2 regions of the Peribacillus sp. YIM B13482 genome follow, and region 1 is predicted to be linked to the other one. Evidence: a T-box and tRNA genes for the amino acid it is inferred to sense, from the RefSeq annotation. Region 1 holds a T-box; the other holds one or more tRNA genes.

Region 1 (15,169 bases):
AACCGTAAAAATCGCCATAAAGAAAAGCAGTATTTTATCGGGAATGAGCATATAGGCTACATCAGACACGAAGATGATCATAAATAATGAAATCAATGTCCAGCCAACCCAGAGTTCGTCCGACCAGCCAAGAAATATGGGAGCTGAGGCAAACAAAACACCGGTCAGCATTTCCACTGACGGATAGAGGGGGGAAATCCTTGCTTTACAGCCCAGGCATTTTCCGTATTGCATCATATAAGAAATAACCGGTATCAACTCGAAGAATGTCAATGTACGCCCACAAGAAGGGCAAGCAGAGCGCCGATTCGCAAATGAATTACCCGCTGGAACACTTAAACCGACGACGTTAAAGAATGAGCCTAAAATTAAGCCCAAGACGAAGAGATAGATATGGATAGCCATCATTTATACAAAGTGCACGAGGATTCGATTGCTTTTCTTTGAAACCCTAATATAAAAGTCCCTTCCGCTATATAATAATCACTTGGTTTCTTCATGATTTTTCATTCCTCCCGTCATTTTAATAAGTATTCATCCTACTATTCATCAGTCATATAGATTCAATATATAAACATATTTTAACAAAAATACTTGGTGAATTGTTATCAATCACTCTATTAGAGTTTTTTCTTTTCAAGAGACTCTGTTAACAAGAGAAAAGGACCTTTGAAAAGATCCTTTTCCAGACTGTAGACAAACTCTCGATGAAAATAGAGCTTGTCTACCAGTTTTTTAGGGGTTTGTGCAATTGGAACGTAGGGCACTCCCTTTGCGCCTGCGGGGTCTCCCATGGACTCGCTTTTCTAAGCAGGAGTCTCGTACACCCGCTCCAATCAACTTTGTTTTAACTTATAGATAGAGCCCTTTTGCCTAAAGTCTTTAATGTTCTAAAATAGACTTAATAAAACTTGAGGTGATGAGGATGCTTTCTAAATATGATCCTATTAAGCGTGACCAACTTGAAATGATTACTTTAAATCAACTGGTGCCTGCGAACCATTTGGTTCGTAAAATTGAGGCTGCCATTGACTTCACTTTCATTTATGATTTGTTGAAAGTTTTGTATTCAGAGATAGGACGCCCAAGTATTGATCTAGACTTTCATTCAATATAACTTCGGTATTCGTTCAATGCGTAAAACAATTGAAGAAGTTGAAACAAATATGGCTTACCGTTGGTTCTTAGGCTTTGGTTTCCATGATAAAGTGCCTCATTTCTCAACATTCGGGAAAAATAATTAGTCCGGTAAAGGCACATCCCTTTTAGGCATCTTCTCTGATTAGGAATTCCCTCACAAGTGAAAGGAAATGAAGGGAACCTGTGATGACAAGGGCCTCTTTTCCCCCTGTTTTCCGTCTGCCTTCCCTTATCGCCGCCTGCCAATCCTTGTTTATACTTTTATTTTCATGACTGCATTTTTCATAAAGCGTGTGCGCACCCGCCGCCCGTTCGTGGAAGAATTCAGTAATGATGATTTCCATCGCTTCCGTTTCCAGTCCACGAAGCATCTGGGAATAATTTTTATCTTTAAATGAGCTGAATATGAACCGGTACTTATATTCAGGGTAATGCACTTTTAGCGTTTCCATCAATACGTCGATGCCGGCAGGATTATGTGCACCATCAATGATCACCAACGGCTCATCCGATATTTTTTCAAAACGTCCATCCCATTTCGCTTCCCCTATTCCTTTAAGGATGCTTTTTTCATCGATATTTTCCATTCCTAATAGGACAGCAGCAATGGCCAGCGCCGCATTTTCCATTTGATGACGGCCTAACATCTGCATTTCCACATTTTCGATGGACCTGTCTCCAAGCGAAAAGGAGAAACTTTGCCCACATTCACTTTGCTTTACATTGCCTACATGAAAGTCTTTACCTAATTGGTAATAAGGCACGCCTACTGAAGACGCTTTTTCTTCGATTACTTTTGCTGGTTCCCAAGCGGTGACTCCGCTGATGATCGGCGCCCCGCTTTTAATAATGCCCGCCTTCTCTGAAGCAATTTCCCCAAGTGTGTTACCCAGGATATTCGTATGTTCCAAAGAAATCGAGGTAATGATCGAAAGAAACGGCTGAATGACATTCGTTGTATCGAGCCTGCCTCCCAGTCCGGTTTCCATTAAAACCAAATCCACTTCCTTTTTGCTGAAATAAGAAAATGACATTGCAGTCAATATTTCAAACTGAGTAGGTCCATTCCCCTTACTGTCCATCTCTTGGATGAACGGCTGCAGCTCCCGGAATGTGGCGATAAAATCCTTATCACTGATTTCGTCCGCATTTATCTTCAGCTGTTCATTCAACCGTATTAAATAAGGTGAAGTGAAGGAAGCGACACGTACCCCTTCAGCTAGAAGGATTTCTTTCATATATTGCAAGGTAGATCCTTTCCCGTTTGATCCTGCAATGTGAATATACTTAAGCGCCTTATGTGGGTCACCTAAGTTAGTTAATAATGTTTCCATCCTTGATAAGCCAAAATTCATACCCAATTGAACTTGGCGCCGTTCAAAAAAATGATTGATTTCCTTCATGGTTGTTACCATTATCGTTGAGCCTCCTCTTTCTTTATACCGCTCTTATGCGTTAATATTATTTTATCAATATATGAACGATTAACCTAGATGAAAGGTAGTGTTTTAAAATGAAACCTTCAGATCTTCACTGTTGGATCGTCGTTAACGGCTATTTACAGCATGATAAGTTTTCCAATTTAGCTTTGTTCATTAAGGAGGCGGCTGAAAGGAAAGAAATCATGGCAACCCTTATCCGTAATTCAGATCTGATACCCATAATTGAAAAAGGAGTGCCTCTAATTAAAGGAGCCTTTGATAAGCTGCCTGATTTTGTTCTGTTCATGGATAAAGACATTCATTTGGCACGCCATTTGGAATTGCTCGGCATCCCAGTATATAACGGCAGTACAGCGATCGATATTTGTGACAGTAAAGCAAAAACACATCAAGCATTGGCCGGGCATGGCATACCGATGCCGAAAACCTTGTTTCCCCCCTTTACGTACGAAGGGATCGAAAGGGTCAATATGGATGCCTTTAAACTAATCGGCATTGAACTTGGGTATCCACTTATCGTTAAGGAAGCATACGGTTCTTTTGGGGAACAAGTATATTTGATCCAAACAGAGGATGAGTTATTTAAGACGATCCGTAATCTTGGCCACAAGCCATTTATCATTCAGGAATTCATTGAACACAGTAAAGGGCGGGATATTCGTGTTAATGTCGTCGGCAATCGAGTCATAGCAGCGATGCAACGCCATTCCGAGCAAGACTTCCGAGCTAATATGACTGCTGGGGGGCAGGCTGCCCCCTATACACCCACCACGGAAGAAGCACAACTTGCCATCCGATGTGCGGAGATTCTAGGTGCCGACTTCGCCGGCGTCGATTTGCTGTTCGGTGAAGAGGGACCGCTTTTATGCGAAGTGAATTCGAATTCTCATTTACTGAATATTTATGAATGTACAGGCATCAACATCGCTGATAGCATGTTCGATTATATCCTGAACAAATTAGGAAAAGGAAGTGCCTCTGATGAAAAAGCAAGCGGGTTGGTTGATTTATAACCGTGAGGATGCCATAAATAATAAAGGATACATAGATTGGATGCTTGGCGAAGCCAGTCAGCTTGATCTTGATTTACACTTTCTCCATCGGGAGGACATTAGGATCGGCCACCGTTTCAACGAATTGTACGTGGAACATGAGATGAAGCCAATTTCATTGCCTGACTTTGCGATCGTCCGGACCATCGATCCTTTTTTTACTAGGCAATTGGAGCAACTGGGGATTGCCTGCTTTAACTCCTCAACCGTATCCGAAATCGCGAATGACAAAGCAAAGACGCATCAATATTTGTCCTCGATGGGGATACCAATGGCCGATACCGTTTATTGCAACGGAAGTCCGAATGCCGAGGATATGGAGTTCCCTTTCATCGCTAAAGAAACAGGTGGCCGCGGAGGGAAACAAGTTTATTTAATCGAGGATGCCGATGATTTGGCCGAACTGAATGACGGAAATTGGATTGTCCAAAAACCTGGTTTATTCGGCAGGGATATCCGTGTCTTTGTAGTTGGTAAAAAAGTGAAGGCTGCTGTCCTTAGGGAATCCGCTTCAAGTTTCAAGGCAAATTACACGCTAGGGGGATCGGCTTCGTTATATGAGCTGACCGCATCCGATTTAACCCTTGTAGAAAGAGTAATCGAGGCATTTGATTTTGGCCTGGTCGGAATCGATTTCATATTTGCCGAAGATGGCAGCCTCATGCTCAACGAAATCGAGGATGTCGTCGGCAGCCGGACATTAAGTGCACTAAGCGACATGAATATCGTACGGGATTACCTCATATTCATAAAAGAAAGAATATCCTCCCAACGGAACATTTGATTTTGGGAATGGCATCAATTGCGTTAAATACAAAAGGATGAACCGGCATATAGCTGGTTCATCCTTTTGTTTTACAGTTGTTGCAGTTCGCTGATCCTGTGGATCACAGAGTCGCGTTTTTCGCTATAGTCTTTTTCTTTGGCACGTTCTTCTTCAATGACGCTTGCCGGCGCCTTTTTAACGAAGCCCTCGTTGCCTAATTTTTTCTGTACGCGTTCAACTTCTTTATTAAGTTTGTCGAGTTCTTTTTCAAGACGTTTCACTTCTTCGTCGATATTGATCAGTCCTGTAAGCGGAAGGATCAGTTCTACACCAGTTACGACAGCTGTCATGGCTTGAGCAGGTTCTTCGACCTCGATTCCGATCGTCAATTGTTCAGGATTACAGAAACGCTCGATATAGCTGCTGTTTTTCTGTAACGTTTCTAAGATGGACTCATCTTTAGCTTTTAAAATCAAATTGATTTTTTTGCTTAATGGTGTATTCACCTCAGCACGGATGTTACGGACGGAGCGGATGATTTCAACAAGCAGCTTCATTTCCTCGGCTGCAGCTGTATCTGTCAATCCTTCATTCACTTCCGGCCAAGCGGCAACAGTGATCGACTCACCTTGGTGAGGAAGGTTCTGCCAGATTTCTTCGGTAATGAATGGCATGAACGGGTGTAATAATCTCATCGTGTTATCCAGTACATAAGCCAAGATCGAGCGGGTCGTTATCTTCGCTGCTTCATTTTCGCCATATAACGGAAGCTTCGCCATTTCAATATACCAGTCACAGAAGTCATCCCAAATAAAGTTATAAAGCACACGGCCCACTTCACCGAACTCATAACGGTCCGCAAGTCTCGTCACGTTTGAAATCGTTTCATTCAAGCGCGTCAAAATCCATTTATCGGCTACAGACTTCTCACCGCTTAAATCGATTTCGTCATAAGTCATGCCATTCATGTTCATCAAAGCAAAACGGGATGCGTTCCAAATCTTATTCGAGAAGTTCCAAACCGCTTCCACTTTTTCCGTACTATAACGAAGGTCCTGCCCTGGTGAGCTGCCTGTAGATAAGAAGTAACGCAGGGAATCGGCACCGTATTGATCGATGACATCCATCGGATCCACACCATTGCCAAGCGATTTACTCATCTTGCGACCCTGTTCGTCACGAACCAGACCGTGGATCAGTACATTTTCAAATGGACGCTCACCTGTGAACTCAAGTGCTTGGAAAATCATCCGCGATACCCAGAAGAAAATGATATCATAGCCTGTTACAAGTGCTCCGTTTGGATAGTATCGTTTGAAATCGATACTGTCCTTATCAGGCCAGCCCATAGTCGAGAATGGCCATAATGCCGAGCTGAACCATGTATCCAGAACATCTGTATCCTGTTCCCAGTTTTCAGCATCCGCAGGTTCTTCGTGGCCAACATACACTTCACCTGTTTCTTTATGGTACCACGCTGGAATGCGGTGACCCCACCAAAGCTGACGGGAAATGCACCAGTCTCGGATATTTTCCATCCAGTGGAGGTACGTTTTTTCAAAACGATCTGGTACGAAATGAACCTTTTCCTCATCGGACCCTTTTTGAAGTTCAACGGATGCATCAGCCAGTGGCTGCATTTTTACGAACCATTGAGTCGAAAGATATGGTTCAACAACAGCACCGCTTCTCTCTGAATGGCCGACTGAGTGAAGGTGATCTTCGATTTTGAAGAGCACTCCTTCTTCCTGAAGGTCTTTGACGATTTGCTTACGGCATTCGAAGCGATCCATACCTTCGTACTTACCAGCCTTTTCATTCATCGAACCGTCTTCATGCATGACAAGGATGCGCTCCAAATTGTGACGGTTCCCAATTTCGAAGTCATTCGGGTCATGGGCCGGAGTAATTTTAACCGCGCCTGAACCGAATTCCATATCGACATAATCATCACCGACAATTGGGATTTCCCGGCCTGTAATTGGCAAACGAACCATCTTGCCGATCAGGTGTTTATAACGATCATCTTCAGGGTGTACAGCAACCGCAGTATCGCCTAGCATCGTTTCTGGACGTGTTGTGGCTATTTCAATTTCACCTGACCCGTCAACCAACGGATATTTCATATGGTAAAATGCACCCTGCACATCTTTATAAATAACCTCGATATCTGATAACGCCGTTTTCGTTGATGGATCCCAGTTGATGATGTATTCGCCTCGGTAAATCAAGTCCTTTTTATAAAGAGAGACGAAAACTTCGCGTACTGCTTTTGAAAGCCCCTCATCAAGAGTGAAGCGTTCACGGGTATAATCAAGCCCAAGACCCAACTTTGACCATTGTTCACGGATATGGCTCGCATATTCCTCTTTCCATTTCCATGTCTCTTCAACGAACTTTTCACGTCCAAGGTCATAACGGCTTACGCCTTCCGAGCGAAGCTTTTGTTCAACCTTTGCTTGAGTGGCGATACCGGCATGGTCCATGCCAGGCAACCATAATACATCATAGCCTTGCATCCTTTTCATGCGTGTCAATATATCTTGAAGTGTCGTATCCCAAGCATGACCAAGATGCAGCTTACCTGTTACATTAGGGGGCGGGATGACAATCGTATATGGTTCCTTTTTATCGTCACCCGTCGCTTCGAAAAACTTCCCATTAAGCCACCATTTATAGCGGCCTTTCTCTATCGTCTGCGGATCATATTTAGTTGGCATCGAAATTTGGTTCTCTTCCATATCATTTCCTCCTTTTTGGGCATAAAAAAAACTTCCATCATCACAAAAGGACGAAGGAAGTTGTTCGCGGTGCCACCTTTTTTCCGAAAAATAAAAAAATCTCTTTCGGCTCTCAAATCGGATAACGGCTCTTCACCGGCCTTCGCTACTAAGATCTTTCACGAAAACTGCTCGCGGACGACTTCGGATGCTGCTGCCTGGAAACCTCCCACCAATTGGTTTCCTCTCTGAAAAGTGCATTTCATCTTACTATTTCCGGTCTTTGCATTGAATTATATTCATATGTAAAATCATTGAATGCATATAGTATATAGTACAAAAAATATGGGGCTCCAGTCAATCATCTTTTCGCTTACTTTCCCAGGAAGCGTCTCATTTCACGCATTCACTCCCGCTGTCCGGCCATTTTCTTTATTTTATACTCCAGGAACAGTTAATGTGACGGCTTTTTCACCTTTCCCACTACCCACCCATATAATAAAAGAAGTCCTAAAAAGGAAGGTAATAATATGAAGCGAAGATATACTCCCTATACTTTACCGCCTTGGATGAAAAAATTCCGCGGTGTTTGCCAGCAGTTCATCATTCCCTTTATCGTATTCCAAGGATTACGTACGCTGATTTTCCCTACTTTCTTCGATATGCTCCTGTTAGTCGCCTTTATTTTCTTGGCCTTGTCTTTATATTTCGAATGGATTTAATTATTCCCTCACAGCAAAAAAATATACATGACTGGAGATGATCCAATCATGTATATTTAGCTTGAGGGTGATTGCTCTTCTTTGGCAGCCTCTGCGGCCGCCTTTTTCTTCTGTTCGATTTCTTCGATTTTCATCACCATATATTCTACATTCTTCAGGAGCCAAAATTGCCTCTGCAGTTGAGTAACATTATCAAGCTCTGAACGATGGCTCCTGCCATCGGAATAACCCTTCACTAATTCCAAAGCTGATCCAGGGAAAGCCATATAACTTTGCATGAGCAGCAATTCTTCTTCTTTCAAAGGAAAATAACGAAAATAGTTATATAGCCAGTCGACGCAGTCATCGCATTGGACAGGATAGGTCCTGGCCGATTTAACGAGAAATGGCAGTAAATCGAAATGAGGCGGTGCCGTATTCGAATTCTCAAAATTGATGAAGTAGCCATACCCCCGTTCATCACTAACGAAATGCTTCAAAGAGACCTTTCCGTGCGTGATCACGGTTCGAACCTTTTCACTTTCCTTCGTTTTTTCATACCAAGTTTCAAATTTCTTGATCGAGTACTTCAGTGCCTGTGAAATATCAGTGAAGAATGAACAAACCGTCATTTCAAATGGAGACATATACCACTTCTTTTCGCAGCTGACAATATACTCATCCATAAAGTCCTTCTCGTTATTCCAGGCATCAAGCGTCCGCTCATAATGAGCTTCCCGTTCTTCTATATCCACCTGGATTTCCTTTACGGACAGCGTATGCATCCGAGCAAGCTCCCTGAACATTTGCTTATGCTTTTCATCACGCTCCCCGTCCCCTTCATTATTAAGCCAGGGCATCAGGTAATACAAACGTCCATTATGAAGAACGGCGTAACGCTGATCCATCGTTTGATAAATGGGAACGATCCGGTTATAGCCTCGATGGTACAGTTTTTGAACATTCCTGATAAAATCAATGCCTTTATGCGGTACAATGGATTTCAAGGCAAATGTACCTCGATCACTGTATACTTTTTTCACCCGCCCGAAGTCCTCAATATATTGTACATACATGGCGTATTCCTTCAAGACGGTCTCCGTGTCACGATCCCGATTAATAGGCTGCTGATTCTCGTTTTCCCTCACGAGACTCACTCACTTTCTCTATAAACACTCAACAATCCGATTATTCGATTCCTCTAGCCACCAAAAGGTGTAATTAAATCCGGGCTGCTCTAAAAAACAGGAGCAGACCATATGCTCTGCTCTCTGTCCTGGTCAATTCTTATACGCAACCGCCTTCGGTATATAGATGACTTGCCCTTCATGGACGTTCTGGTTCGACTCCAACTCATTACTGAAAAGTATGGATTGAACCGTAACATCATAACGTTGAGCCAAGTCATCAAGCGTTTCCCCTTGCTGGACAATACAAACCTTCATCCTTACCAGCTCTTCTTCTTGTTTCCGACCGAATAAGTCCATGATGGAAAGCTGCTTTTCATCATGTTCAGCGGTTTCCTTATCATCACGTTCCACGGCTTGTTTCCTGCCTTTGAAATTTTTAACTTCCTTAGCTGGCGGCGCTGGTCTTTCCTTCTTTTTGAATAGATCGCTTATGGACGACGAATTTGCTTCCCCTTCATGTTCCATCTTCGCATGTTCATTAAGGATAGGACCCGCTGCAGCCTCAGCTTCTTCCTGCCGGATGACATCCTCGTTTTCGGGATTTGAAACAGGGCTATTCTCAACTGGGACACTTATATGATTGATTATATGATTTGGCTCTTCCACTGCTTCCTCTTCCATCAAAGTCTTTCTAGGAGTCTCGACTTTCTCCATAGTTTCCTGCCTGCTTACATTTTCCTCCTGCTTCTCCTCTTCCTTGGATGACATAGATACCTCTGCTGAATCAGGCTGATCACTTATAGAAAAATTCACTTCTTCCTGTCTGTGCACTTCCGTTTCCCACTCCTCCTCTTCAGGATATGGTGAAACGGGAATCTCAAAAACTGGGACATCATGCTGATCGCTTAAATAGATCGGTTCCTCTTCCTCTTCCTCGTTTGCTTCAGATACCCGTTTTGCCTCTGCAGAAAAAGGCGTGTATAACTCTTCCTCCTGCTCATCTCGGAAAACAGGCTGAAAATCTGGGATTGGCGGCACTGCAGCCGCATATGGAATATATGACTCGTTTTCACCGTCCGTTTCTTCTTGTTCCTCTGTTTCCCCAACTTCCTGATCCGTATCGAACCGTTCTTCCACATATGAATCATTATAAATTCCGGTTATCAACAAATCCGCCTGCAACTTCAAACAGTTATGTTCAGGCATGGCATAATCAAAGCTTTGAATCGAGACATCGATCTCCTCTAATGAGGCAATTCGATTATTCGGAATTGTTATATCAACCGGAAAACGGTGTGTGAACTCAGTAAGTCCATCAGGATGCCTCTCGACCTTTTGAACGGCTTTTGGCAAAAAGGTCTGCGAAAACTCCTCTTCCTCACCATTTTGCGAGTCTTTGTATTCACCGCATAAATCTAACGAGCCTCGTATAAAAACATATTGATCACTTTCTTGAATCGTCACATTTGGATCCAGAGAAATGGAAAATAACTCAGCCACTTCCTGTCCCTTCTGGAACCAAACGGATTCCTCTAAAGAAAATCGTAAATACGATTCATTTTCTTGCGACAAGACAACTCCTCCTTTCAGCTTCAGGAAACGGTACCTATACCAATATCAATCTATGAAGAAAGCAAGCTGATTATTCCTTCATTTCATTTGCAGCCATCCAAACCTTATTTTTACTGAACCATGATAAGGAGTAGAACTTTACTTTTTCAGGCTAAAATCCATGTCGATTGGATCAATCAGACTTAAACCATTTTAATTCGGCCTACTGCCAATTAATTTGTCCTTCAACCCTTTAATTCGGCCTTCAACCATTTAATTTCTCCTTCAACCATTTAATTCCTCCTTCAACCATTTTTTCGGCCTTCTTCCACTTACTGATTGAATCAAAAAAAAACAGGCTACCATTCTCCAAAGGTTTTTGGAAAAATGGTAGCCTGTTAATAATTTTAATAGTGTCATGAAGCCTCATTTTTTTAATTTTGCAAAGGCCTGTTCTGCCGCTGTGATGGTCTTTTCGATATCTTCATCACTATGTGCAGTGGAAAGGAATAAACCTTCAAACTGGGACGGCGGCAAGTAGATGCCTTGATTCGCCATTTCCCTATAGTAAGAAGCAAAGAACTCTAAATCTGATGTTTTTGCTGTATCATAATTGATTACTTCTTCATCCGTAAAGAATAGTCCAATCATGGAACCGGCACGGTTGAATGTATGGGGAACTCCGTACTTTTTCGCTGCTTCTCCGATGCCTTTTTCAAGCATATCACCTTTTCGGGTGAACTCTTCATAAGATTCTGGAGTCAATTGGCTCAGCGTTTCAAGACCAGCCGTCATGGCCAGAGGGTTACCTGACAATGTTCCTGCTTGATAGATTGTCCCGCTCGGGGCAATTCGTTCCATGAATTCGCGCTTGCCTCCGAAAGCTCCGACCGGTAAGCCGCCGCCAATTACTTTCCCAAGGCAAGTCAGGTCCGGTACGATGCCAAAATAGCCTTGTGCACAGTTATAACCGACACGGAAACCTGTCATAACTTCGTCAAAGATCAATAGAGCCCCGTATTGGGTCGTCACTTCACGTAAGCCTTCGAGGAAACCTGGTTGCGGCGGAACTACGCCCATGTTCCCTGCAACAGGTTCTACGATGATACACGCGATGTCTTCGCCAAATTGTTCAAACGCATATTTGGTTGCTGCAAGATCATTATATGGTACGGTAATCGTATTTTTCGCAATGCCTTCCGGTACTCCCGGACTATCCGGCAAACCTAATGTGGCAACGCCGGAACCTGCTTTGATTAGCAATGAATCGCCATGTCCATGATATGAACCTTCGAATTTAAGGATTTTATCCCGACCTGTAAAGCCTCTCGCCAACCTTAGCGCACTCATCGTCGCTTCGGTTCCTGAAGACACCATCCGGATCATCTCAATCGAAGGCACCCGGTCAATGACCAACTTAGCCAGTTCATTCTCAATCAGCGTAGAGGTTCCGAAGCTTGTACCTGATTCCGCTACCTTTTTCAATGCTTCAACGACATGGTCATTCGTGTGACCCAGGATAAGCGGTCCCCATGAAAGAACATAGTCTATATATTCATTGCCATCGATATCATACATTTTTGAGCCTTTTCCACGCTCCATGAAAATGGGATCCATGTCCACGGATTTGAAGGCACGTACAGGGCTGTTCACGCCGCCTGGCATCAATTTTTTTGCTTCGGCAAACGCTTGTTTCGATTTTTCATATGACCGCATGATTCAATCCCCTTTTCCATTACAGGTTTTATTTGTTAATCATCTTTGATTATCTTCGTTTATCCAGCGTGCTACTTCTTTTGAGAAATACGTAATGATCAAGTCGGAACCTGCGCGTTTCAATCCTGTCAGCATTTCCATCACTATCGCTTTTTCATCAATCCAGCCATTTTGGGCAGCAGCTTTGACCATTGAATATTCACCGCTCACATTGTAGGAAACAACGGGAAGATTAAAGTTATTCTTAACGTCCCTGATAATGTCCATGTAGGAAAGGGCTGGTTTCACGATTAAGAAATCCGCACCTTCAGCAACATCGGATTCAGCTTCACGGAATGCTTCAAGGCGATTGGCAGGATCCATTTGGTAAGTTTTCCTGTCGCCAAATTGCGGCGCGCCATTCGCTGCATCACGGAATGGGCCGTAAAAAGCCGAAGCATATTTCACTGCATAGGACATGATCGGAATATCTTCATAGCCAGCTTCATCCAAGCCTGCACGGATGGCCGCAACGAAACCGTCCATCATATTGGAAGGGGCAATGATATCGGCACCGGCCTCAGCCTGGCTGATCGCCGTTTTGGCAAGAAGGTCAAGGGAAGCGTCATTCAGGATCTTTTCCCCTTCAACGACCCCGCAATGGCCATGGCTTGTATACTCACAAAGACATGTATCAGCAATGACAATGACTTCAGGATATTGTTTTTTGATATAGCGGGTTGCCTCTTGCACAAGTCCGTTATGGTGAAATGCTCCTGTGCCTTGTTCGTCTTTATCATGAGCAAAAGGGACACCGAATAAAATGACTGACTTAATGCCCAGACTTACGACTTCATCCATTTCAGCCCCAAGGTTATCCATGGATAACTGATATATACCCGGCATCGAGTTGATTTCATTTTTTACATTTTCACCGTCAATGACGAAGATCGGATAGATCAAATCCTCTTTATGCAATTGTGTTTCACGGACTAAAGCCCTCATACCAGCACTTGCACGCAAGCGACGGTGGCGATTGAATGGAATGTTTTTCATTTTGAAGTTCCTCCCTTATTATTTCTTTTTACTTATGAAGCGTATTAAATCCGCAACCATGGCATCCGTCGTATAAACATCTGGACAAACATCAACGTGTAGCCCATTTTTTTCAGCCGTTCTAGCGGCAATCGGCCCGATGCATGCGATGATGATCCGGTCTATGTATGTATCCAAATCATGGCGTTCCATGATACGTAAAAAATGATTGACCGTCGAAGAGCTCGTAAAGGTTATGATGTCAATTTCATGATTCGTTATAAGTTTCACGAGTCTTTCTTCACTGCTTCCGGGAAGCACGGTATGATAAATTATCACTTCATCACAGGATGCACCAGTTTCATTGATTGCCTCCGCAATAACCGCCCTCGCGAGATTCCCTTTTGCCAGCAATACACGCGAACCGGAATCAAGCAGGGTAATGAACTCCGAAACAAACCCTTCGGCAACAAACTGAGCTGGAACGAAATCCGCCCTATATCCATGTCGTTTCAGGGCCGCTTCTGTTTTAGAGCCGATAACGGCTATTTTCGGAAGCATTAAAGGCTGTTCACCAATAAGTTTAAAGAAGAAATCCACTCCATTTTGACTGGTGAGAATTATCCAGTCATAGGTATGCAGCTCATCTAACCGCTCTTGAACAACTTCCATATGATCAGGAAGAGTGAACTCAAGCAATGGCACAAGAAGCGGCGTTCCGCCATTTTTATCGATCGAATCTTTTAAACCATCTGCCTGCCCTTTCCCTCTGGTGATTAATACCCGATAATCCTTAAGAGGTTGAAAGGGATTCATTACTGATCAAGCTCCTCTTTTACGCGATCAATCAATTCTTTACCGCCCATTTCACTTATCTGTTTGGCAGCATCATGCCCAACCGTCTCGGGATCAGCCCCCTCAACCATTTCTTTATAAATCACTTTTCCATCCGGAGAAGCGACCAAAGCCGTCAAGGAAACGAATCCATTATCTTTCGCTACCGCAAATCCGGCAATCGGCACCTGGCATCCGCCTTCCATTTTATCCAAAAAGGCACGTTCCGCTTCAACCGTTCTTTTCGTTTTTTCACAGGTTAATTTCTCAAGTTCAGCCAGCAGTTCTTTGTCGTCTTCGCGGCATTCAATGGAAAGTGCCCCTTGTCCAACTGCAGGAATGCAAATATCTTCATCTAAAAATTCCGATACGATGTCCTGCTCCCATCCCATTCTTGATAGTCCGGCTGCTGCTAAAATGATGGCATCATAATCTTCCGTGTTCAGCTTATTGAGACGGGTATCGATATTCCCGCGAATCCATTTAATTTCAAGATCCGGCCTTCTAGCCAAAATTTGAGCGCCGCGGCGCAAGCTGCTTGTACCTATAATGGAACCGGGCTTCAGTTCAGAAAGGGTTTCATGGTTCTTTGAAATCAAGGCATCCCGATGGTCCTCCCTCGGTGGTATGCAGCCGATCGTCAAGCCTGGAGGCAGCACCGCCGGCATATCTTTCATACTATGTACAGCCATATCTATTTCTTTATCCAGCATCGCTTGTTCGATTTCTTTAACGAATAAGCCTTTTCCGCCTACCTTGGAAAGCGTTACATCAAGGATTTGGTCACCCTTTGTGACAATTTCCTTCACCTCGAACTCGTATGGAACCCCAAGCTCTTTAAGTTGATCGATTACCCAGTTCGTTTGGGTGATCGCTAATTTACTACGTCTAGAACCAACAATTATTTTTCTCATAGTTTCCTCCTATGTATTCCAAAAGTGGAATGTTGAAAGGCTTCCGAAAAGGAAAAAGTTAATTAACACAATCATGAAAGATCCAATATTCAGAAAGGCTAGGGTCCTTCCATACATTTGTTTCCGAATTTTCAAGTATAAAAACATACTGTAAGCGATGAGCAAAATGAATGAACCGATGATCTTCAT
Region 2 (15,169 bases), on a different contig from region 1:
ATCTATCCAAGTTGCCCCTGCGTTTTCCATATCATCTTTAATGCCAGGTGTACTCGTTACAGTCTTCCCCTGTAAAATTTTCGCGGATATCAACACCCAACCAGCGTGACAAATTTGCCCAATGGTTTTTTTATTTTCTTCCATGCTTTGAAGGAGCGGTAACACTTCAGGAAACCGGCGAATTTTGTCGGGTGCCCAACCGCCCGGTACAAGAATGGCATCATATTCTTCTGCATTAATACTGCCATACTCATAATCAGAAATGGCTGGTACACCATATTTTCCAATGTATGTTTCATTCGCCTTTTCACCAGCGAGGTGAACAATCGCCCCTTCTTCTTTTAAACGTAAAATCGGATACCAGAGCTCTAAATCTTCAAAATCATGGTGCACAAGACAGATTATTTTCTTTCCTGCTAATCTCATGAAAATCTCTCCTTCTTTCGTACTTTCCGCTTTACCATTCTTCCCTATTACTTCCCTTTTTCTACTGCCTGTACACTTAACATACAATTACCGATGCATCAACATCCGGCCTATAAATCAACCTTTACCAAGTACAGCCCAGCTGCCTCCGCCATACGACCCGTTTGGATTCTTTCTTTTGACTCTATAATACTTGGTATATTTTCAGCATCTATTTCACCCAACCCAACTTCTATCAACGTCCCGACAATCTTTCTAACCATATTATAAAGAAATCCATCGCCTCGCACTGTAATTTGGATGAAGCCAGCATTTTCTTCTATATCAATGGAGTATATTTCACGCACCATGGACTTTTTCTTAGACTTTGCATTTGAAAAAGCAGTGAAATCATGTTCACCTATAAAATGTTGACATGCATTTTTCATTCTTGTGATATTCAGCTTTTCCTCTACATGCATACTGTACTTTCGCATGAAAGGATTTGTATATTGCTCGTTCCAGATCTTATACAAATAGGTTTTATCCTTAGCATTATAACGGGCATGAAAACGTTCAGGAACTAGCCTAACCTCGACAATACTGATATCCCGTGGTAAATATCTATTCAAATAATTCATGATTTCAACTTCAGTCAGATTTTCACCGATCTTAAAATTGGCTATTTGGGCAAGGGCATGTACACCGGCATCCGTTCTGCTGCATCCGATGATTTCAATTTTTTCCCCTACCATTTCCGTTAATACATTTTCAATTTTCCCTTGAATCGTATCATCACTATTACCGAGTCGTTGCCAGCCTCTATAACGCCCGCCATCATATTGAATGGTCAATTTATAATTGTTCATTGCTTCCTCCTTATATTATTCCTGTATAGTCATCTAAACAGAAAATTCTTGATAAATTACAAGCCCACATACAACCCCTGCTTTATGAGAAAAGATGGTTTTTTCTTAGAAACACATCAAATTGTTAAGTTTTTATTTTTGTAATGTATTTTTGTACATCCAAAAATTATTCCTTAGAAGTTTCACTGCCCCCTGCCGTTCGAGTTAAAGAGTTCTTACTTTTTTGGGAGAGGAGAGAAGGAAAAGATAGAAAAAGGATAGACATGAAAAAGATCCCCACGAAATTAGAGTTAGCATCGGGAACCTGTATGATTGGGTTACACTTTTAAAACTGATTTGACACACACTCCACATATGGAAAATGTATGTGTGATTCATGGGTTATTTCTTTTTATAAAGCTGCATCCCTTTATTCTCCTACTAAAGTGAGATGTCCCAAACGAAACCTGAAAATGGGAAGCTCTATGCCGTTCCATAGTAAATCCTAGCCAAAGTCAAATGTACTTCTGCATAGTCTACCAAAGAGGCTAACGTCATGCAACGAACGAGTCATTCAAAAGTTTTTGCGTCTTTATTCCTTAGAGATGACTACCTGAGTAAAGTAATGCTTAACAACTTTCAAATTATATGTCCAGCGCTACTGGATACTGTAATAGAAATGCCCTTTGGAAAATCCATACTGCTACAAGGAAAAGAAACTGATGTTAGCAGTAACATCTTAACATTTACAAATTCATTTTCTTCACAGTAAACCTAGCATAATTGAATGTTACTTAAGTGCTTTCTCTTCATGAAATTCTTGAATTCGAAATTTAAAAGCAAAAAAACCACCTCACATATTTTAGCGTGAAGTGGTTTTTAGGCATTCTATGGTGTTTACCTTGAACCCATCATACAGTCGTTGATTTAAAATAAAAAACGGCAAGAACATTGCTTAGCAATGCTTTCGCCGTTCGGATGACCTGTGAGGGATTCGAACCCACGACCCCTTCCCTGTCAAGGAAGTGCTCTCCCACTGAGCTAACAAGTCGTATGTAATAACTGATTAGTAAAATACTTAAGTACATAATTTATTATATGTTTTTTTGTTAAAAAGTCAACGCATTATATTAAAAAAGTTTTATTTTCATCTTATTTTTTATTACCTATCCGCAAAACAAGAACCGGCGTTCCCTTTTCACTTGCATAAGAAACGTATGTTCGCATATAATGATTGCAAGTAAGTCAGCAAAGGAGTGACAAGGAATGAAATATATACTTCGAAAACATATGGAAGAAAACGCTCCATTAGAGATAATTTATCTCTCCGAACAAGGAAAGATTACGCAGCGGAAAATCCAGGTGCTTGAAATTTATCCAGGCAATTTTCACGCATTCTGTTTTCTAAGGCAGACAAAACGGACATTTAAAATGGACAATATCCTTTCTGCCCGCCTCATTAAGGCCAGGTTTGATAGGTCGGGATGAAAATTGGTCGACAAGATTCAACCGATCAACTCTTCTTCTTCCTGAATGTCCTTTTCCTGTTCAGTTAACGATTCTTCTTCATCTCTCAGACGATGAGCTAACCTTGAGGCGGCACTCGCGGCAATACTTGCAACGATATCATCCAGGAAGGTATGCACGATTCCTTCTTGCTTCTTATCGAGTTCGTGAATGACGCCTATTTTATTTTTATCCAAATGGCCAAAGGTCGTTACAGCAATGCTTCCGTAACCGAGTACTGCACCAAAGGCAATCGTTTCATCCACTCCGAATAACCCTTCATCAGATTCAACAATCGATTGCAGGGGCTCTGATAGCTTTTTTTGCTCTGCCAGTCTATCCAGCTCCACACCGACTAAAATGGCATGTTGAATTTCCCTTTTTAACAGGACACGCTCGACGCTGTGGATGCATTCCTCCAGCTTAAGATCAGCTTTATACGGGAACTGCAATTCAAAAACGATTTTTGCAATTGCCTCCACACTTACACCACGCTCTATTAATGTTCGTTTAGCCGCCTTTGTTACTTCCCTGCTGTGTACTTGTACATCTGCCATTTTATTCGCCACCTCTTTTATTGTATTATTTTCCTATATGCTAGTATTATAGCACCTTATAATTTAAATTTTTAGAAAATATAATGAAAATATTCTATTCTAAATTCTTCTCACAGGAAAAAATCGCAAGGCTATGCTAAAATAGTCAAGTAAGTTGTTTTTCATTATTAATTATCATCGAGGTGCGGGAAAATGAGTTTACGCAAAGGCACAATTAAAGAGTACATGTTTAAAAGCGAAGCTTTAGCAGAAGAGTTGGAACTACTTGTTTACTTGCCTGCTAATTTTTCGCCACTGTATAAATATTCGCTTGTGATTGCTCAGGATGGCCGTGATTATTTTCAAATGGGCCGAATTGGTCGCGTAGCCGATGAACTATTAGGGAACGAAGAGATCGAGAATATCATCGTTGTCGGCATTCCCTATAAAGACCGCTTTGACCGCAGGAGCAAATATCATCCGGACGGGGAACAGTACATTGCATACATACGTTTTCTTGCCCATGAACTTGTCCCGTTTTTAGATGATGAATTTCCGACCTATCAAATGGGACATGGTCGAGCTTTGATAGGTGACTCTCTTGGTGGTACAGTTTCTTTATTGGCCGCACTAAAGTATCCCCATACATTCGGGAAATGCATCATGCAGTCGCCACTTGCCAATGAAGCAGTAATGGATGCTGTACGTAATTTTGAGGATCCGCATCTCCTCGAACTTTACCATGTGATCGGGACTGGGGAAACTGATGTTCCGACGACTGATGGCAACAGGGCAAACTTCATAGAACCCAACAGGGAATTGCATAAATTATTAAAGCAAAAAGGATTTCCATGCTTCTATGAAGAATTTGAAGGTAATCATACTTGGAAATATTGGCAGGCAGATTTAAAAAGAGCACTATTGGAAATGTTCTAACTTACTCGTAATCATCTCTTTTGAGATGGTTTCAAGAAAAACATGTCCAACTATAATACAACAATAAAAAAATATCAGGAGGTTTTATTTATGAAATATGGTGTTGCAATTTTCCCTTCAAAAAAACTTCAAGATTTAGCTAACTCCTATCGAAAAAGGTATGATACGAAATATGCTTTCATTCCACCGCATTTAACGCTTAAACCAACATTCGAAGCGACGGATATGGAAATTTCGACGATCGCGGAACAATTAAAAGGCATTGCTCAAAAGTGCAGTCCTTTTACGATGAACGTAACGAAAGCGAAGTCCTTCCAACCCGTAAGCAATACTATTTATTTCAAAGTGGAATTATCCGAAGGGCTTCAAGAGCTGCATGATGCACTTAATAATGAGGAATTCATGAAAAGTGAAAATGAACATGCATTCGTCCCGCATATTACCATCGCTCAAGATTTATCCGATAATGAGCATTCTGATGTTTTAGGCCAATTAAGCATGCTTGACGTTAGCCATGAAGAAGAGGTGAAACGAGTTCACTTGCTGTATCAGCTTGAAGATGGGGCATGGACCGTTTATGAAACATTTAGATTAGGAGCTGAATGATTTCGTGTTTGTAAAAATTGCAGAGAACAGCCAAGAGCTTGAAAATGCTTATATGATTCGAAAAAAAGTATTCGTCCAAGAACAAAAAGTCCCTCTTGAAGAAGAGATCGATGAATATGAAGAAGAGTCTGCACATTTCGTTTTATATGATGATCAGGATCAGCCAATAGGTGCCGGCCGCTTCAGGGTAATCGACAACATTGGTAAAGTCCAGCGCATTTGTGTACTATCATCGGGCCGAAAGAATGGTGCCGGTGCCATGATCATGAACGCTATTGAGGAATACGCAAGCGAACGGGAAGTACCTCAATTAAAGCTTGATGCCCAGGTGCACGCGATTCCTTTTTATTCAAAGTTAGGATATGAGATCGTTTCCGACGAATTCATGGATGCTGGCATTCCTCATAAAACGATGACGAAGACCATTTTATGATATAAAAACGCTGTCCTTTCAGTTTTCTGATTGGACAGCGTTTTTTTGTTCGTTCATGATCTTAAATTATCGTTTTATAAAAAAACCATTTCTGTTCAATGGCAATCTCCGCAAAAATACATAGACTATATATAGAAAGCAAGAAGGAGGGAAAATTTTATGGGCAACAATGAATTTAACCTGGAGGAGTCTCAAAAAAGATTAATGGAACTGCTGGTTTCGAGGACTATGAGAAAACATGGTTTCAAAAAGGAAAAAGTCGATCTAACTGAAAAAGAAAGAAATAACCTTAGAGAAACCATTCGCTATTTACAAGAGCAATCGCAAAAAATCATAAACCAAGACAAGAACATCACGGAAAAAGATGTTAATCCAATTACAAATTCTATTCACAACAAATTCACGGATTCCAAAGATAAATGATTCACCATTTCACCTAATCAAACCCTACTTGCTGGGGAGAAATAAGTAACAGAAAACATAGCAGCACTTACATTTCATTCCTGAAGCTCCAGCTTCTTTTATCATTCACCCCCCCACACTCTAATACTTTCCCTAAGTATTAAAAAATAGACGAATTAACTGATTTATTCGTCCAACCCGATTAATCATCAAAGCATATTTTAATAGGGAATAAAACCTAAGGAGGAAAAAACAACATGAACCAAAATGTATATCGTAGCAACTGTAACACTCATGAAGACTCTGAAAGATCATGGTCAGCCCTAGATTCAGCTTCACACCACCCCCTGACAGGATTCTGCAATAACGAAGACGACTCTATCGAACAAGAGGCAAGACAAGACAATTCTCAGGTTCAGCTTTCCGAAGAACTAATTTACATTAAAGATTCCTGTAATGTAAATATCACTTCAACAGATGTTAAAGCGGCTCTTTCTCTACAATCCGCTCTACAAGCAGCTATCGCGATCATCGTAAGCATTTCCGTTGCAGATAATGATAATGCTGATAGGATTACCCAAGAATTAATCCAATCTTCTAATGTTAAACAAATCACGCGCCAAAAAACAATTGTTGAAAACAGCCGTGATATCGACGTTGTAACAACTGATGCACAAATCGCTCTTAACATTCAACTTTTACTACAATTATTGTTAGCTCTAATCGTGGAAATTGACGTTCTCTAAGAGATCAACACAAAAAGGACACTTCACGTGTCCTCTTTTGTTTTTCTTTGCAAAACTAGACACTTTCGTTGAAATACCACCCTTTTCCCGTCATTTCAGCCGTAAATTCTTCACTAACCCCCATGCCCATTTGATTTTTATTAGCGCCTGCTCCATTCGTCCTTTCCCGATTATGATATTGAACTTGATCGAATCCTTCAAAGCTTCCCATTTCCTCTTCCAACACCTGATCAAAGCGGATCGGTTGAATGGGTTTCGTTCCTTTGACAATTCTTACTTTCTCTTCAGCTCCGACCGTCCGGTTGGCATATTGAATATATTCAAATTGTGTAACAGGTGCTATGTATCCCATAGGAATCCCACCTTTATTTAAATAGTTATGTTGTCATTTAATTACCCGTCTGGAATGAGATTTAAACACTATTTCCGCATTCTTTTTTCCTAATCTTCTGGTATGATGAGTATTGCCGATATTTTTAATAGATTAGAGGTATCCATTTATATGAATCAAGCAAAATCTGGCAATGAAATCGTACATTTACATACCGTTTCAGCTGGTGAGCTGCAGACACTTTTTGAAAAAGGAAAACGTGATCAGCTTTCTTGTATCATTTGTCATAAACCAGTGAAATTATTTATTGGGATCCATGAGACACCCTATTTTTATCATAGTGACCCATCGCAGGCTCACTGCGAAATGCCGAATTCAGAACCGATAAATGAGGACAGGCCATTAGAATATATGGAACAGAATGGATTTAGGATTCCTACATCACGAACCATTACAGAAACAAAAACCATTACGGAACCTTTCCTTAAAAGCCGGCCCATAACTGGCAATCCGAAGTATTCAGATAAACCTTCTGCCCTGGAACAACCAGAGGAACCATACTTTCAGGAATTATCCTCATCCGGGGTTGTTCTAGATGCAGAGCAACTCAAAGCGGTAATGACGATCGATGGACCAATCCTCGTCCTATCAGGAGCCGGCAGTGGGAAAACCCGGGTATTAACGGTACGTACTGCCTATATGCTCACAGTGAAGAAGATTGATCCAAAAAGTATCATGCTTGTAACATTCACGGCGAAATCTGCAAAGGAAATGCAGCAGCGTCTGCTCGGCTATCCCTATATGACGCCTTCCCTTGTTTCTCAAATAGTTAGCGGGACCTTTCATAGCATCTTTTATAAAATCCTGATTTTTCACGAACCATCCAAATGGCAGCGTGATTTCCTATTGAAGTGGGAATGGGAAAAAGAAAAGATATTGAAACAGGCTGGCAGGGAATTGGAACTTGATGATAAGGAATTTGCATATGATCAAGCCCTTCAACAAATTGGGCTTTGGAAAAATTCCTTGGCCTTTCCAGAAGATATTAAACCGACAGACGAGTGGGAGAAATCCTGTTTATTTTTATATAAGAAATATGAAGAATATAAACAGCAAACAGGGAAATATGATTTTGATGATATGCTTGTAGGCTGTTATGTATTTTTAAAAAACCACCCGGATTTTTTGAAGAAATATCAGCAAAGATTTAACTATTTTTTGGTTGATGAGTTTCAGGATATCAATAAAGTTCAATATGAATTGATAAAACTCCTCTCTGCTGAATCAAAAAATGTATGTGCGGTTGGGGATGATGATCAATCCATTTATTCTTTCCGCGGAAGCGATCCGAAGTATATTCTGAATTTCAATCATGATTTCCCTAGATCCCAAGTGGTAAAGCTGACCGAGAATTATCGCTCTTCTCATGAAATTGTCGCTACAGCGAACCGCTTGATCAAGCGCAACCAGAACCGGATGGAAAAAAAGATGACAGCACAGCATGATTCTGGTAATCCCCCTGTATTATTTTATCCTTATGATGAGGAATTGGAAGCAACGATGATCGTATCCGACATCCAAGAAAAAATATCCAAGGGAGCAAACCCTGGGGACTTTGCAGTTTTGTATAGGACACATACGATGTCCAGGGCCATTTTTGAACGGCTAGCCGCTTCAAACCTGCCATTTGTCATTGAAAAGGATGCAGATTCGTTTTATCAGCGCAGGGTCATTCGCGGCATGCTTGCCTTTATGCGCCTGAGTTTGTTTCCCCATGATAGCAAGGCAGCATCTGATGTCCTTTCCTCCTTATTTTTAAAGCAAAGTATATTACAGGAGTTAAAAGCAATGACAATACTGCAGGATTGTGATTTTATCGATGCATTTGCTTTTGTTAAGACAGGACATGCTTTTCAAGAACGAAAATTAAAAACGATCCCAGGACAAATCCGCTCTTTAAAAAATATGGCTCCACTTGTAGCTTTAGAAATCATCGAGAAAGATTTGGGATACCAGGAATATGTAAAAAAGCGCGGAAATGAAGCAAACCTGGAAAAAGGTTCCGATGACATCCGCGACCTAAAGGTGGCAGCAAATCGTTTTCCCACCGTCGCCGCTTTCCTTGATCATGTCGATCATATGACTGCGATGGTTCAAGAGATAAAACAGCTATCGAAACATTTTAAGGATGCCATACAGCTAACTACCATACACCGTTCAAAAGGGCTTGAATATCAAACCGTTTATGTTCTTGCTGCTGTCGATGGCAGCATTCCTCATGATTTCGCACTTGAATCATACCGAAAAGGGGAGCTGGCCCCTCTTGAAGAAGAAAGACGTTTGCTCTATGTAGCAGCAACCCGGGCTAAAAAGGATCTTTACCTTTCCATCCTGCAAACTAGACGGGGACGGACCGCTTATCCATCACGTTTCTTGAAGCTTTGACCAAAAGTGAATAATATCTCTCTTTGAAAATCGAAATGAGAAAGGCCTGCACTTTAGCAGGCCTCAGACTGTAGACAAACCCGATGAAAATTGAGTTTGTCTATTTTTATGGCTTGTACAATTTGGACGTTGATTTCCACTCCAGGCACTCGCTTTCCGCGGGCGGTCCGGGAGCCTCCTCGGCGCCTTTGCGTCTGTGGGGTCTCCCTTGGACGCGCTTTTCCCGCAGGAGTCTCGTACCTTCCGTTCCAATCAACTTTGTCTTGCCTTTTAGATGGAACACTTTTGCCTGGAGTCATTTTTGTTTTAAAATAGGAGTATTATAACTTGAGGTGATGAGGATGCTTTCTAAACATGATTCTATTCAGCGAGATCAACTGGTGCCAGCGAACCATTTGGTTCGTAAAATTGAGAGGCGGCCATTGACTTCACTTTCATTTATGACTTGGTGAAAGATATGTATTCAGAGATAGGGCGCCCAAGTATTGATCCAGTTATTTTAGTTAAATTGACATTGATTCAATATACCTTTGGTATTCGTTCGATGCGTAAAACAATTGAAGAAGTTAAAACGAATATGGCTTACCGTTGGTTTTTAGGTTACGGTTTCCATGATAAAGTGCCTCACTTCTCAACGTTCGGGAAAAATTACGAGCGACGCTTTAAAGATACTGACCTGTTTGAACAGATTTTCTATCGCATCTTAATGACAGCTTCCGAAAGAAAGTTAATAAGTGCTGAGCATGTATTCGTTGATTCCACTCATGGGAAAGTCAGTGCAAATAAGCGAAAGTTCGCAAAGAAAGTCGTTCGCAAGGAAACACGAGCGTATCAAGAACGCCTTCAAGAAGAAATAAATCAAGATTGTGAAAACCATGGAAAGAAACCTTTTCCACCAGATAAATTTTATAAGGAAGAAACCAAAGAGATGAAAGAAAGTACAACAGATCCTGAGAGTGGTTACTATGTGAAAGATGAACGGACAAAACAGTTTGCCTATTCATTTCACACGGCTGCAGACCGCAATGGTTTTGTGCTAGGGTCGATTGTAACACCTGGAAATACGCATGATAGCCATATGTTAGAGCCACTGGTTGAACAAGTGATTGAGAAAGTTGGAAAGCCTGAAGCCGTTGCCGCAGATGCAGCTTATAAAACACCAGCCATTACAAGCTACCTCTTTGACAAAGAAATCACACCGGCTTTACCCTATACACGGCCACGAACAAAAGAAGGATTCTTCCGCAAACATGAGTATGTTTACGATGAACATTTTGACTGTTACCTTTGCCCATCGGGCGAGATTTTAAAGTACTCAACAACAAATAAAGAGGGACATCGTGAGTACAAATCTCCCAAACACATTTGTAAGACATGTTCATTTTTATCACAGTGTACACAAAGCAAAGACCATCAAAAAGTGGTGACGCGCCATATCTGGCAAGAAAATATGGAAGAAGCAGATCACCTGCGTCATCATCAAGATGTAAAACCTATCTATGCGAAACGCAAGGAAACGATTGAGCGTGTATTCCCAGATGCAAAAGAAAAGCATGGTATGCGTTGGACTACTTTAAGGGGACTTAAAAAATTGTCGATGCTTACTTTCGCTGCCATGAATGTAAAGAAAGATGGCCAATTGGCATGGCAAGGTCCAAAAATGGCCTAACATAGTGGGCTCGTATTCCCAATTCCTTAATATTGAGCAAAATTCAAAGGGAATTTCAAAAGGGGTTCGGAATGTTAATTCCTAACCCCTTTTGTCGACAAACTGAGGCCTGCACTTTAGCAGGCCTTTTTTTCACTTTTTATTTATCATATTGGAAATGGTCCCGAAATCCAGTTTATTCCCTTCAGATACAATGGAATGGACGATCTTATCTTCCGTTTCCTTATTGACCGGCTTATTTGCTATTTTTGAAACGCGCTTGATGACGCTTCTAACTGTTGTTTCATCTTTGAAATTGGCTCCCTGTAGAGAGTTTGCCAACTCTAATACATCCTTCATATTTACGCCCGTTTTACCTTCTATGTTTTTAAAAAAGTTATTATCCATACCTAAGCCCCTCCCTTTTCTGTACCTATCCTATGTATTAACAGAAAAATGGTGCTAGGCCCTCACAAATAAAAATAAATGGAATAGGCTTCTTCTGCCTATTCCATTTACGTTAGCAGCAGAAAGAAGCCCCTACAATGATTAATAGGATAAACAAGACGACGATTATCGCGAAAGTAGAACCGCCGCAACCATAGCCTCCGCCATAACCGCCTCCGTAGCCATAACAGCTGTTGCCACAACCGTAGCCACCGAAACCAAACATACTATATCACCTCGCTCTCGCTAAAGCTTACTGATAACATATGTAGGTCTGGACAAATATGTATAGGCCATGTCCTAGTCCAGGCTGCCTATTTCCGTTATTTTAACCTTTTGGTCTGAAAACTAACGCCCCGATAAATCCAAAGATGATAGCTGCAGAGATACCGGAACTCGTAATTTCAAACATACCTGTCAGTACGCCAACGAGACCGTGTTTTTCCGATTCCATCATTGCCCCGTTCACGAGCGAATTCCCAAAAGAAACGATTGGTATGGTTGCTCCAGCACCGGCAAAGTCAACAAGCGGTTCGTATAATTCAAACCCGCCAAGAACAGCTCCTATTACAACGAACAGGCTTAACGTATGTGCTGGTGTCAGCTTGCCAACATCGAAAAGAAGCTGGCCGACTACACATATCAAGCCACCGATGACAAAGGCCCAAAAAAACATTGCTAACATCCAAATCTCTCCTTTTTCATGATTTCATCCATATTCAATGGCTACCGCATGGGCAATGCACGGAATGGAATCTTTTTGCTGGACAGATAGCGGTGACAATAATGCTCCTGTTGCAACAAGCAGGATTCTTTTATATTTACCAGAAATCATTTCATTTAGTATATGGCCATATAAAACCACAGCCGAACATCCCGCACCACTCCCGCCTGCCAAAGCAGGCTGATCCTTTTTAAAAATCATCAATCCGCAATCTTTGAATTTTTCCTGATTGATATCGCAGCCCTTTTGTTTTAATAAGTCAATGGCTGTCCCTCTGCCTATTTTCCCCAAATCACCAGTAATGATGTAATCATAATCATCCGGGGTCAAACCAGTATCTTTGAAATGGGCAAGAATCGTATCGACGGCGGCTGGGGCCATCGCTCCCCCCATATTGAAGGGATCCTTCAATCCCATGTCAATGACCTTTCCGATGGTGGCCGAGACGATATGGGGAAATTCCCCTTGCTTGCTTCCATTAGGAGCTACCAGTGCCACCCCTGCTCCTGTTATCGTCCATTGAGCTGTCGGAGGTTTTTGCCCTCCATATTCAGTTGGATAGCGAAATTGCTTTTCAACAGCTGCATTATGGCTCGAGGCGCCTGTCAACACATAGTTAGCCCCGCCATAATTGGTGATGAAGGCAGCTAGAGCGAGACCTTCCATTGAAGTGGAACAGGCTCCAAACAAGCCGAAGTATGGAATGCCGTTGGTTCTGGCTGCAAAACTTGTGGGTGTAACCTGATTGATTAAATCACCCGCCAAGAAAAATTGTACCTGCTCCTTGTCAATCTTACCTTTCTCCAGTGCAAGCTCAACCGCTTTCTCCATCAAATGGCGATGAGCCTTCTCATAAGAATCCTGTTCCATCCACAAATCATCGTATAGGATATCAAAATCACCAGCGATTTCTCCATTTGCCTCAAATGGCCCACCTGTTACCCCTGTTTCCAAGATGACCGGTTTATTGGCGAACATCCATGTTTGTTTTCCCTTTAACACCGCTTAGCCCCCTATCATTTGATAAATCGTTTTTATCAACGCCACGACAAAGGCTGAAAATACTCCAAATAAAATAACCGATCCAGCCAATTTAAACATATTGGCTCCAACACCAAGGACAAATCCTTCAGTCCGATGTTCGATAGCTGCCGAAATGACTGCGTTACCGAACCCTGTAACAGGGACAGCACTTCCTGCCCCACCGAACTGGCCAATGCGGTCGTAAAACCCGAAGCCGGTCATTAGAAGAGCAAGAAATACCATGGTAGCAGTTGTTGGACTACCTGCTGTCTGTTCCGTAAAGTTAAAAAAGTAAATATAGAAGTAAGAAATGGCTTGTCCCACTATGCAGAAAATGCCACCTACTAAAAAGGCTTTCAAACAATTCTTCACTATTGGCCTTTTAATTTCATGCTTCCCTTGGAGCTCTTTATATGCATCCTGCTGTGGGGTAGTTTTCTCCTTGCCGCTCATAGTACTGAACCTCCCTTTCTAAATTAATTCTTTTTGAAGTCCTTCAATCTCCTTGAACTTCCTTTTCGCCTTTTTCTCGGGAACATCTTTTTCCTTGAGTAACTCGTTCAATCTTACAGATTCCAAAAAGATTTTATAATCGCTCGAAACGATAAAATCATACTTGGGAAACTGCTTTTCAAGATTTCCAGTCACAGTTTTTTCAATTTTCTTCATATGAAAACGTTTTAAGTGCTTAACCTTATATGCGACGATAATCTTTTTGCCATTTTTCACGACGATCACATCATAGATGGCGTCTTCGTTAGCAACGGTTTCCTTGACCTTTGAGATTAGTCCCTTTTCACCCTTTTCATCCATCCCATTAATGATATCCATCGGTTTAGGATTCGTACGTTTAAGCAATGCTAAATTCTCTGTTTTTCCGTCACCCTGACTGCTACAGGCAGTGAGCAAACACAAAACAAACATAACAAACAGCCATTTGCCCTTAAAATATCTTCCTTGTCTGAACATAGAATCACATCCTAATTTATCGTTCTATTATTATTTTCTTGTTTAACTGGTTTTTATGAATGGTAGGATTAGGAAATAAAAAAACCTTTCCAAAATGGAAAGGTTTTTTCACTCAATAGCCTTTATTTTTATTGTTATTATTACAGCCACAGTCTTTCTTGATTTTGACCGGTTGATCTTTTTTAATCGGTTTTGCATAAGCCCATGGATTCTGTTTCTGATTCAATTTATGACTCCTCCTTTAAGATCTATACCATACTATATGAACGAAGAGACAAGTTGTTTCCAATCAAATGTCCATAATTTTGCTGATTATGACCTCAATAATTGCGCCTACTGCTGCTACGGCAAGGATTAATATCAGTACGTCGCCAATAAACCCATGTTGGATATAAAGGAAAACCAGAAAAAGACTTACCCAGACACCAACACACCAAAAACAGCTTAGCAATTGACCAATCCAGCCAAGCAGGCCCTTCTCCTTGGGCATTAAAAATATTTCCACATCCCCTTCTTCATTTTTTTCCTCTATTTCTGTAAAAAAGGGGCGGCGCAGCGGCTCCAGGATTTTATCGAAAACGATCAAGCGTGTCAGCCTGAAGGAAGCCAAGCCTAATATTATAAATAAGGTAAATTCATTTTGTGGGGGAAACATTTAATATTGCTCCTTCACTTAGGTTCTTCAATTATTTTGGCATCAATGATTTCCGGCAGGCCCACGAAACGAATATGGTTCCCTCTTTTAATCTTCACTGATTCCCCCTTCATTCCCAATACATGAAACTGAATCGTTTTTCCGTTAACAATAGCCTCACATAATGGCTTTGGAAAACCTTGATGATTGGATAGGCGGGAAATGATGTCCCCAGAAGATTCCCTTTTCTCCACTTTCTTTCTTTTTTTCTTAACTGGCTTTTCGGTTTCCTTTTCTGATTGTTCAGGATTTTCCATGTGTTCAACCGGAGTTTGTTCTGGGACATATTGTTCGGTAATTTTCCTTATACCCGTAATCTCTGTTTCAATTTCCTTCATGACATCATAAACACCAAATTCGCGTTTGATCTTTTCGATTTTTTCTTCCTTATGCCCGTCTTCCTGAAGTACCGGCTCAACGTTTTCTTGCGGTGTTTCTTTTTTCGTTCGAAAATCACTTTGCATATTCCC

The links. The T-box of region 1 lies ahead of ACFX4L_RS01695 (valine--tRNA ligase). A T-box ahead of a tRNA ligase gene usually reads a tRNA of that ligase, here a tRNA-Val.
Region 2: it encodes a tRNA-Val, which carries the amino acid that the T-box ahead of ACFX4L_RS01695 (valine--tRNA ligase) is inferred to sense. The anticodon was not compared.

What each region holds. Positions count from the first base shown of each region.
Region 1 is NZ_JBHZPF010000002.1:25,353-40,521, forward strand. It holds gene ACFX4L_RS01670 (prepilin peptidase) at 1-408, opposite strand, end outside; partial or broken gene ACFX4L_RS01675 (transposase) at 926-1,238, shown strand; gene ACFX4L_RS01680 (bifunctional folylpolyglutamate synthase/dihydrofolate synthase) at 1,266-2,555, opposite strand; gene ACFX4L_RS01685 (ATP-grasp domain-containing protein) at 2,654-3,595, shown strand; gene ACFX4L_RS01690 (ATP-grasp domain-containing protein) at 3,564-4,418, shown strand; gene ACFX4L_RS01695 (valine--tRNA ligase) at 4,490-7,141, opposite strand; T-box leader at 7,185-7,413, opposite strand; gene ACFX4L_RS01700 (hypothetical protein) at 7,651-7,842, shown strand; gene ysxE (spore coat protein YsxE) at 7,899-8,969, opposite strand; gene ACFX4L_RS01710 (LysM peptidoglycan-binding domain-containing protein) at 9,102-10,523, opposite strand; gene hemL (glutamate-1-semialdehyde 2,1-aminomutase) at 10,929-12,218, opposite strand; gene hemB (porphobilinogen synthase) at 12,258-13,253, opposite strand; gene ACFX4L_RS01725 (uroporphyrinogen-III synthase) at 13,272-14,048, opposite strand; gene hemC (hydroxymethylbilane synthase) at 14,048-14,980, opposite strand; gene ACFX4L_RS01735 (cytochrome C assembly family protein) at 14,990-15,169, opposite strand, start outside.
Region 2 is NZ_JBHZPF010000004.1:128,473-143,641, reverse strand. It holds gene ACFX4L_RS04540 (type 1 glutamine amidotransferase domain-containing protein) at 1-426, opposite strand, end outside; gene truA (tRNA pseudouridine(38-40) synthase TruA) at 537-1,274, opposite strand; tRNA gene ACFX4L_RS04530 (tRNA-Val) at 2,233-2,304, opposite strand; gene ACFX4L_RS04525 (hypothetical protein) at 2,520-2,741, shown strand; gene ACFX4L_RS04520 (phosphatidylglycerophosphatase A family protein) at 2,759-3,316, opposite strand; gene ACFX4L_RS04515 (alpha/beta hydrolase) at 3,509-4,231, shown strand; gene ACFX4L_RS04510 (YjcG family protein) at 4,322-4,837, shown strand; gene ACFX4L_RS04505 (GNAT family N-acetyltransferase) at 4,842-5,270, shown strand; gene ACFX4L_RS04500 (hypothetical protein) at 5,430-5,693, shown strand; gene ACFX4L_RS04495 (spore coat protein) at 5,930-6,418, shown strand; gene ACFX4L_RS04490 (hypothetical protein) at 6,474-6,770, opposite strand; gene ACFX4L_RS04485 (ATP-dependent helicase) at 6,921-9,194, shown strand; partial or broken gene ACFX4L_RS04480 (IS1182 family transposase) at 9,536-10,863, shown strand; gene spoVIF (sporulation-specific transcription regulator SpoVIF) at 10,996-11,250, opposite strand; gene ACFX4L_RS04470 (YjcZ family sporulation protein) at 11,363-11,515, opposite strand; gene spoVAE (stage V sporulation protein AE) at 11,618-11,974, opposite strand; gene spoVAD (stage V sporulation protein AD) at 11,999-13,015, opposite strand; gene spoVAC (stage V sporulation protein AC) at 13,019-13,489, opposite strand; gene ACFX4L_RS04450 (hypothetical protein) at 13,508-14,005, opposite strand; gene ACFX4L_RS04445 (DUF1360 domain-containing protein) at 14,295-14,660, opposite strand; gene ACFX4L_RS04440 (hypothetical protein) at 14,675-15,169, opposite strand, start outside.